Regions from separate parts of the Marinomonas algae genome, predicted to be linked through region 2. Evidence: riboswitches for the same ligand, from Rfam matches in the RefSeq annotation. Region 2 holds a riboswitch; the other holds the start of a gene.
The links. Region 2 has a riboswitch for thiamine pyrophosphate ahead of thiB (thiamine ABC transporter substrate binding subunit). Riboswitches for the same ligand answer to the same signal wherever they lie in the genome.

Region 1: another riboswitch for thiamine pyrophosphate. It lies ahead of thiD (bifunctional hydroxymethylpyrimidine kinase/phosphomethylpyrimidine kinase); the one in region 2 lies ahead of thiB (thiamine ABC transporter substrate binding subunit).

The regions. Positions count from the first base shown of each region.
Region 1 covers NZ_JBLIXK010000006.1:107,608-111,374, forward strand. The annotation lists gene thiO (glycine oxidase ThiO) at 1-818, opposite strand, end outside; gene thiD (bifunctional hydroxymethylpyrimidine kinase/phosphomethylpyrimidine kinase) at 815-1,678, opposite strand; TPP riboswitch at 1,745-1,852, opposite strand; gene ACMUMQ_RS10280 (alpha/beta fold hydrolase) at 1,985-2,824, opposite strand; gene ACMUMQ_RS10285 (tRNA-queuosine alpha-mannosyltransferase domain-containing protein) at 2,881-3,767, opposite strand, start outside.
Region 2 covers NZ_JBLIXK010000001.1:591,915-595,681, forward strand. The annotation lists gene thiP (thiamine/thiamine pyrophosphate ABC transporter permease) at 1-606, opposite strand, end outside; gene thiB (thiamine ABC transporter substrate binding subunit) at 618-1,631, opposite strand; TPP riboswitch at 1,689-1,806, opposite strand; gene ACMUMQ_RS02805 (3-deoxy-D-manno-octulosonic acid transferase) at 1,829-3,055, opposite strand; gene msbA (lipid A export permease/ATP-binding protein MsbA) at 3,058-3,767, opposite strand, start outside.

The DNA.
Region 1 (3,767 bases), on a different contig from region 2:
AGAATTTCTGCTTCGCCAAAGGCAGGGTTCAGTGCGTATGCGGCATTTAATAATTCCATGATAGAGCGCGCTGTGGCGTGTTTTTTCGCACTACTTTCCACCATGGTGGCACCTAGCATGTAAACACCATCTCCACGGGGGACGATATACAAAGGAATACGAGGATGAAGTAAGCGTACGGGTCTAGTGAGTTGCACTTCTGGGCAACGTAAAATCAGCATTTCGCCTTTCACACCACGCAAACTATTTAAATCAGGCTTTGCTTGAATGCCACGACAGTCAATTACTAAGCCGTCTTTGGTTAGGACTTCTGGTTCTACATCTTGGCAAATGAATTCAACGCCTTGCTGTATCAATTTGCTTTTCAATGCACGCAATGCATTCCGTGGAGACAAATGGGCTTCTTCGCCATAATACAAGCCTCGGGAGAATCGACCTGATAAGTCAGGCTCAAGTTCAGCAATGCCATCTGCATCCAATACATCGTAAGCTTGAGTTCGGTTTGCAAAACGCTGTAAGTCTGCTTGATCTCGCTGTAACGCCAATACCAATGAGCCTTGATACTTCACCACGTCTGTATGTTTTTGCCACCAGCCTGCGGCTTTTTTACCGTAATGCAACACCGCATCTTCTGCGCTTTCTACTTCACAATATGGCGCGAGCATGCCTCCCGCCCACCAAGAACAAGACTCCGGGCCGGGCTCCAATTGACGATCAATTACCGTTGGAATGACGCCTCGTTCAACCAATTCCGTCGCCACACAAAGGCCCGCCACACCTGCGCCTAGTACAATGACTTGATCTTTAAATGCGTTCATTTTTTCCCCCACTGACTCTCTGTTTCCCACATACGATGAAAGTGGTGAACAGGCCCATGACCAGACCCAATGTGTAATTGGTCTGCGCATTCAATCGCCCGATGAAGATAAGAGTGAGATTGCTTAACTGCTCCGGCCATCGTCACGCCTTTGGCTAACCAAGCGGCAATGCTGGAAGAGTAAGTACAGCCTGTTCCGTGGGTGTTTTTTGTGTTGATTCGTGGGGCGTGAAATGTGATTGGCTCTAGATTTTCACTCACCAACACATCAGTACAGATGTCACTTTCACCGTGCCCCCCTTTCAACAAAACATGCTTTGCACCGAGCTTGAGTAACTCAAAAGCATGGGGAATAAGTCGACTGTCATCGAAAGCATCTTGAGGAGATAAACCTAACAAGACTTTGGCTTCTGGGTAATTTGGTGTGAGCAAATCCACTCGTGGAATCAGTTCGGATTTGAGTGCGTTAACCGCTGCTTCCTGCAAAAGCGCATCGCCAGATTTGGCAATCATCACAGGATCTAACACCACCAAGCCCTTGAAGTCTTGTAAGGCATTCGCCACAGCAATGACTAAATCACTTGAGAACAACATACCGATTTTAATGGCTTGAACATTTAAATCATCAAGCACAGCGACAATTTGAGCGGTAACAATATCAATGGGAATAGGATGAACGGCGGTGACCGCCTGTGTATTTTGTGCAGTGACGGCAGTAAGCACGCTTGCGCCATAGACACCATTGGCAGAAAAGGCTTTTAAATCCGCTTGAATTCCTGCGCCACCGCCGCTATCAGAGCCCGCAATGGTTAACGCAATTGGTGTTGCTTTTGATGCTGTTTTGTCTTGAAGACGAGACATGTATATCACCCAGTTTTATCAGGCGACATAGGAAATGAGTGCACGAAAAAATGCATAAGAAGACTGCATAACATCGCATCCGTTCCCTACGCCGATACTAATCGGATCAGGTTCACCGGGTTAATGAAATTTCATCTCTCAGCCTACTAAAACGAGGCACCCCGACGGACAATTTGCAAACAGCATAAAAGACTTAAATTTACTTTACAAGCCGTCTTTTGAAATTAAACAAAAATACAGAAAAAATATAAAAGCCCACTAAATCCTTTTATTTTCTATTTTAAAACAATGAGTTAAATATATTTATTAAGCCTTTTTAGCCATGTTAGCAATGGCCTCTTTAACATCAAAAACATGAGTTAAATTAATGATGTGACTCGCGCCATCCAGCATAATCACGTCCACTTCGGCCGATGAGAATATGTCTGGCGCTTTAACAGCATTGTCTGGTCTCACTAAGCCATCCTGACGGCCTTGTAACACAGAAATGGGCATGGATATTTGAGAAAATTCTGTTTGTAAATGTGTCAGGCTTGGTCGAATAGCTAGTACTTCCTCATTAGAATTTACCCAACGCTTTGGGAAACAAATATTGGGTAAACGAGCCATTAATTTATTGAACCAACGGGCTTCCGATAATTCAGGGTCCAAGTCCCCTGCTAACACAATTATCCCTTTGACATATTGAGGGTAATCCACCGCCAACTTTGGTACTAAAGAGCCACCAAATGAATGACCAACCAAGAGGATTTTTTGTTGCTTATTGGCTTTCCAGATAGCTTCTAACATTGGCCCGATTAGCCGTGATTGCTCACTCAAGGAATAAGGAAAGTGGCCTTTATCGTAACCGGATTCTCCCCAGCCTGGCCGGTCAATCGCATGAATTGAAAAATGATTTGTAACCTCTTCATTTTCGAAATAACGGGAAAAGCTGACCCAGCTTCCAGGTGTTCCATGAACAAACACAACACTGCTTTTCATTTCTGGTTGAGAAGCAAGTTGAGGAGAAGAAACATAATGAAGAACATGATCAACACACTGAATATAATGATGAGTGATGACGCTTTCATCTTGATGAATTCGTGCAAAAATGGTCTTATTTTTCTTTATTTCATGGTGGCGTATTCCACCCAATAAAAACGCCATAACACCTCCGATTAGAACACTATCAAAGGTATTTGATTAAGCTTATGAGCAAAAGTTCAGCGGATGGTGCTTTTTGTTAATTCGCCAAAAAAAACATTGTACTTTTTCAGCAAACTGCTTTCTTGAAAACCACTAACATCTATAACTGATGCCATCATTTTTTGATGTTTTTCAATCAATTTAACAGCAGATCTCGCTTCTTTCTTTACATTGTCTAAGTCACTTTCATAGAGGAAAGCGTCACCAAATAACTCAGGGTAAACCTGTCTATTTGGCAAAATGGGGATACAACCTAAAGCAACGCTCTCCAACACAGACAATCCTTGAAATTCATGCAAGGCAGTAGATAACACCATGTCAGAGGAGGCTAAAATGTCTAAGTAGTCTTGCCTCGATTCAGCAAAACCAAATTGACTTATGCGATGAGAGAAACCTTGTTTAATCTGTTCAAATTCTTTCGGAACTGAACGAAATTGTTCACCCAAAACCGCTATTTCATAATCTATCTGGCGTGCTTCCATTTCTTCTAAAATGGCTAATAATCGCTCTGGCCCTTTGTCGTATTCCCAGCGAGCAGACCAAACCAGTTTAAGCTTTTTATCCTGCTTTTCGTCATGATTTTCATGATTTTCAATGGGTTTATCACCCATTTTAAAAATATCGTTCGACAGAGGAACTGCTAACACCTGAGAGGTTTCTTCTGTTTTATCCAGCCAATCTGGAGACACATAATCAGGAAGCTTTTTCAGTAAGGCTCGCGCCCCTTGAAAAAAAGACGTTCGATTAAATTGACTATTAAACACACATAGGTCAGCAGATAAGGCACTGTAAAGCGTCACCATTTGCATTTCAATGATGCCCTGCTGCTGGCTGTTTTTTGGGTAAGAGAACTGATTTTCATGGAAGTACAACAACCAAGGAATGTTTTGTAAATCTGGGCAAA
Region 2 (3,767 bases):
GCTGGAAAAGCACAACATAAAAATCAACACAAAAGCACCGGGCAAAGCTTTTTTCACATAATGCCATTCAATTAAACGAAATGCAGAAAGGCGAGAAAAACCTAGTTGGGACGCCTGGCGCCACTGACCCGAAGGAATCAAATCATAGCCTTGCAATAAAAAACGTACCGCCAAAGGCATATTAAAAAAGACATGAGCCAATAAAATTCCCGTCAAGCCGTACAAAGGAATTTGCAAACCAAATAACTGACTCAACCAACCTGTACGGCCATAAACCACAACCAAGCCTAAAATCGCGACAATTGTCGGGACAACCATAGAAATAGAGAAAAGCTGCAAGAGAAACGATCGCCCGAAAAACCGCCGATGAACAAGGCAAGACGCAACAGGAATGGCAATTAAAATACTAATCCCACTACTCAATAAGGCTTGCCACAACGAAAAACGAATCACGCGCCAAAGATAAGGCTGAGATAAATAGCCAAGCCAGTTAGACAACTCACTATAACGCAAAAGAGCCGCCAAACTGGCAGCTCCCATTATCAAAAAGAGACCAACACCTAAAATGGCAGGCGTCAGCCCTTGATATAAACGCAAAGAAAACACGTTAAGAAATCTTATCGAGTCGTCGCATTTAACCACTCATCAACCCAAGCTTTACGGTTTTTTGCGACTTCTTTAGCCGGCAACACTAAGTTCTTAGTTGGCAGCAAAGCACTATCAAATGCAGCAGGTAAAGGCTCTGAAGACTCAACCACAGGCAACATCCAGTTTCCTGTAGGTATCACTGATTGAAATTCCGGCTGCAAAATAAATTGCATGAAACGCTCCGCCAAAGCAGGATTTGGAGCATTTTTCATCATGGCAGCCAATTCAACTTGAGGATAAAGACCTTCGCTAGCAGATGCCGCTTTATACTTACTCTCGCCTTCCGCAATAATGTGATACGCAGGGGAAGTGGTATAACTCAACACAACATCAGCTTCGCCTTTTAAGAACAAACCATAAGCATCAGACCAGCTCTTTGTCACTGTCACCGTGTGACTCGCCAAACTTTCCCAAGCATCAGACACGTCATCACCATAAACAGACTTCATCCATAACAGAAGCCCTAAGCCTGGTGTACTGGTTCTTGGATCTTGGTAGATTACTCGAAGATCTTGATTTTCAACCACGTCCTTCAAACTCGTCGGAGGATTGCTCAGCGTTTCCGAGTTATAGATGAAAGCGAAATGGCCTTGGTCAAATGGGACAAAAGTGGTGTCATTCCAACCACCAGCAACAGTCACATCAGATGTATCAACTGAATGCGTCGCCAACAACCCAGTCTGTTTTGCCGCTTCCATTAGATTCAGATCCAAGCCTAGCAATACATCTGCCTGAGATGATTTCCCTTCTAGCTGAACACGCGACAAAATTCCAACAGAAGAATCTAAAGCGACAAAGTTCAATTCACAGCCACATTCTTTCTCGAAGTTTCCTTTGATTTTTGGCCCTGGCCCCCAATCTGAAGAAAAAGAGTCATAGGTATAAACGTTTAATGTATCCGCTGCAGATGAGACAGAAGAGAAAAGTGCAGCCGATGAGAGAAAAAGGGCCGCTGAAGATATTTTCAACAAGAATTTATTCAATGTGTCGCTCCTAAAAAGTGAGCGGCGTACAGGAGAAACGGCAAGATGCTAAGAGTGCAAAGCTTGCTACCTCGATTCCTACGCCAGCATGATCTGGATCAGGTTCAGTGGGTTAGCAGTCAATTCCGCTTCTCAGCTTAGGTTCTAACAAACCAAAGCACCCCATGAGATAAAGAGCCGTTATTGTAAAGAGTCAATCAACGGAAGTCTATTTCAGAAAGCACTCGAGTAACAGCGCCCTGATTTTTTTCTGCAAACCGTTGAGCTGCCCGCCCGACTCGATAACACAGAGAAGGGTTGCTAGCAAAAGAGATCAACACCTCTTCCAGCGCTGTTTCATCTAAGCAGCGGATCGCCCCTTTTATCTGTATCAACTGCTCTGTAATATCTAAAAAGTTAAAGGTATGAGGCCCCACTAAAATAACCTTCCCTAATAACGCAGGCTCAATCGGATTATGCCCACCACGCTTGATCAAGCTCCCACCGACAAAGGCAAGATCAGAAGCTTGATAATAATGCATCATTTCCCCCATCGAATCGCCAATGACTACATCGAACTTTGACCACTGGTCTGGTGATTCTTGACTACGCAACCCAACCTTTTCAAAGTGTTGTTTTGCTAACGCATAAACCGTATCAAAACGCTCAGGATGACGAGGCACAAGCAAAAGCAACGCATCCGACTCTTTTTGCAAAAGAGCCTTATGAGCACTCAAAGCAATTTCATCTTCCCCTTGATGCGTACTCGCAGCAATCCAGACAAAACGTGAACCTAATTGTTCACGCCAATTATCCAGCAAAACATCAGGAGAAACAGAGAGATCAAATTTAATACTGCCTGTTGTTAACACCTTTTTCGCACCCAAGGCTTCAAATCGTTCCGCGTCACTTTTTGCATGCGCTAAAAAACTATCAGGCAGTTTAAATAGAGGTCGAGAAACATAAGAGAATTTTTGGTAGCGCAAAAAAGAGCGTTCGCTCAATCGAGCATTTACAACGTCCACGCGAAGGCCTTGTTGTTTTGCTTGAAACAGCAAATTTGGCCAAAGCTCAGTTTCGACAATAAGAAGATGTTTACAGGTAAGCTGCTTCAGCGCTCTTTTGACACTAAAACGCCAATCCATGGGTAAGTATCTGTGCTCAGCAAATGGAAAACTTTTCCCCACCTGCTCCGCGCCTGTTGGCGTCATGGTAGTGATCAAAAATCGATATGTCGGATGCTTCTCACGCAACTGAACAATTAATGGCCTTACCGCAAGCACTTCGCCCACAGAAGCACAATGAATCCATAAATCAGCGCTTACAGAAGGCCAGAAGCCCAGTGCTTCTTTAGGCCGGTAATGGCTGTATTTTTTCTGAAAGCGCCGTATTTTCAATAAAATGATCGGTGTTAATAGCAATAAAGCGAAACGATACAACCACATAATCAGTCTGTTTCTTCCGAGAACTGTTGATTATGAAGCTGTGCATAAGCTCCATTCAATGCAAGAAGTTCACTATGGGAACCTTGCTCAATAATTTCACCGTGATCAACTACCGCAATAATGTCTGCGTTTTCAATAGTCGACAATCGATGGGCAATCGCAATGGTTGTACGATTTTCCATCAAACCATCTAATGCAGACTGTATCGCTCTCTCAGACTCTGTATCCAAGGCAGAAGTTGCTTCATCTAAAATAAGAATTGGGGCATTTTTCAGAATAGCTCGAGCAATGGCTATACGTTGACGTTGACCTCCTGATAGAAGCACGCCATTCTCGCCAACCATAGTATCTAAACCATGATCTAATTCTTGAATAAAGTCCCACGCATTAGCCGCTTTCGCTGCATTAATCACTTCTTCATCATTTGTATCTCGCAGGTAGCCGTAAGCGATGTTTTCACGAATCGTACCATTGAATAACACCACTTGTTGGTTCACTAGGGCGATGTTAGAACGCAAGTCTTTCAAGCGGTAATCAGAGATAGAGTGCCCGTCAATACAAAGCTCCCCATCATCAATGTTATAAAAACGGGGAATCAGGTTCGCCATCGTCGACTTGCCTCCACCAGACCGCCCTACCAAAGCTAGTGTTTTTCCTGCTGGTAAAGATAGGTTAACCTTTTTCAAGGCTTGCTTGTCCGCACCAGGATAAG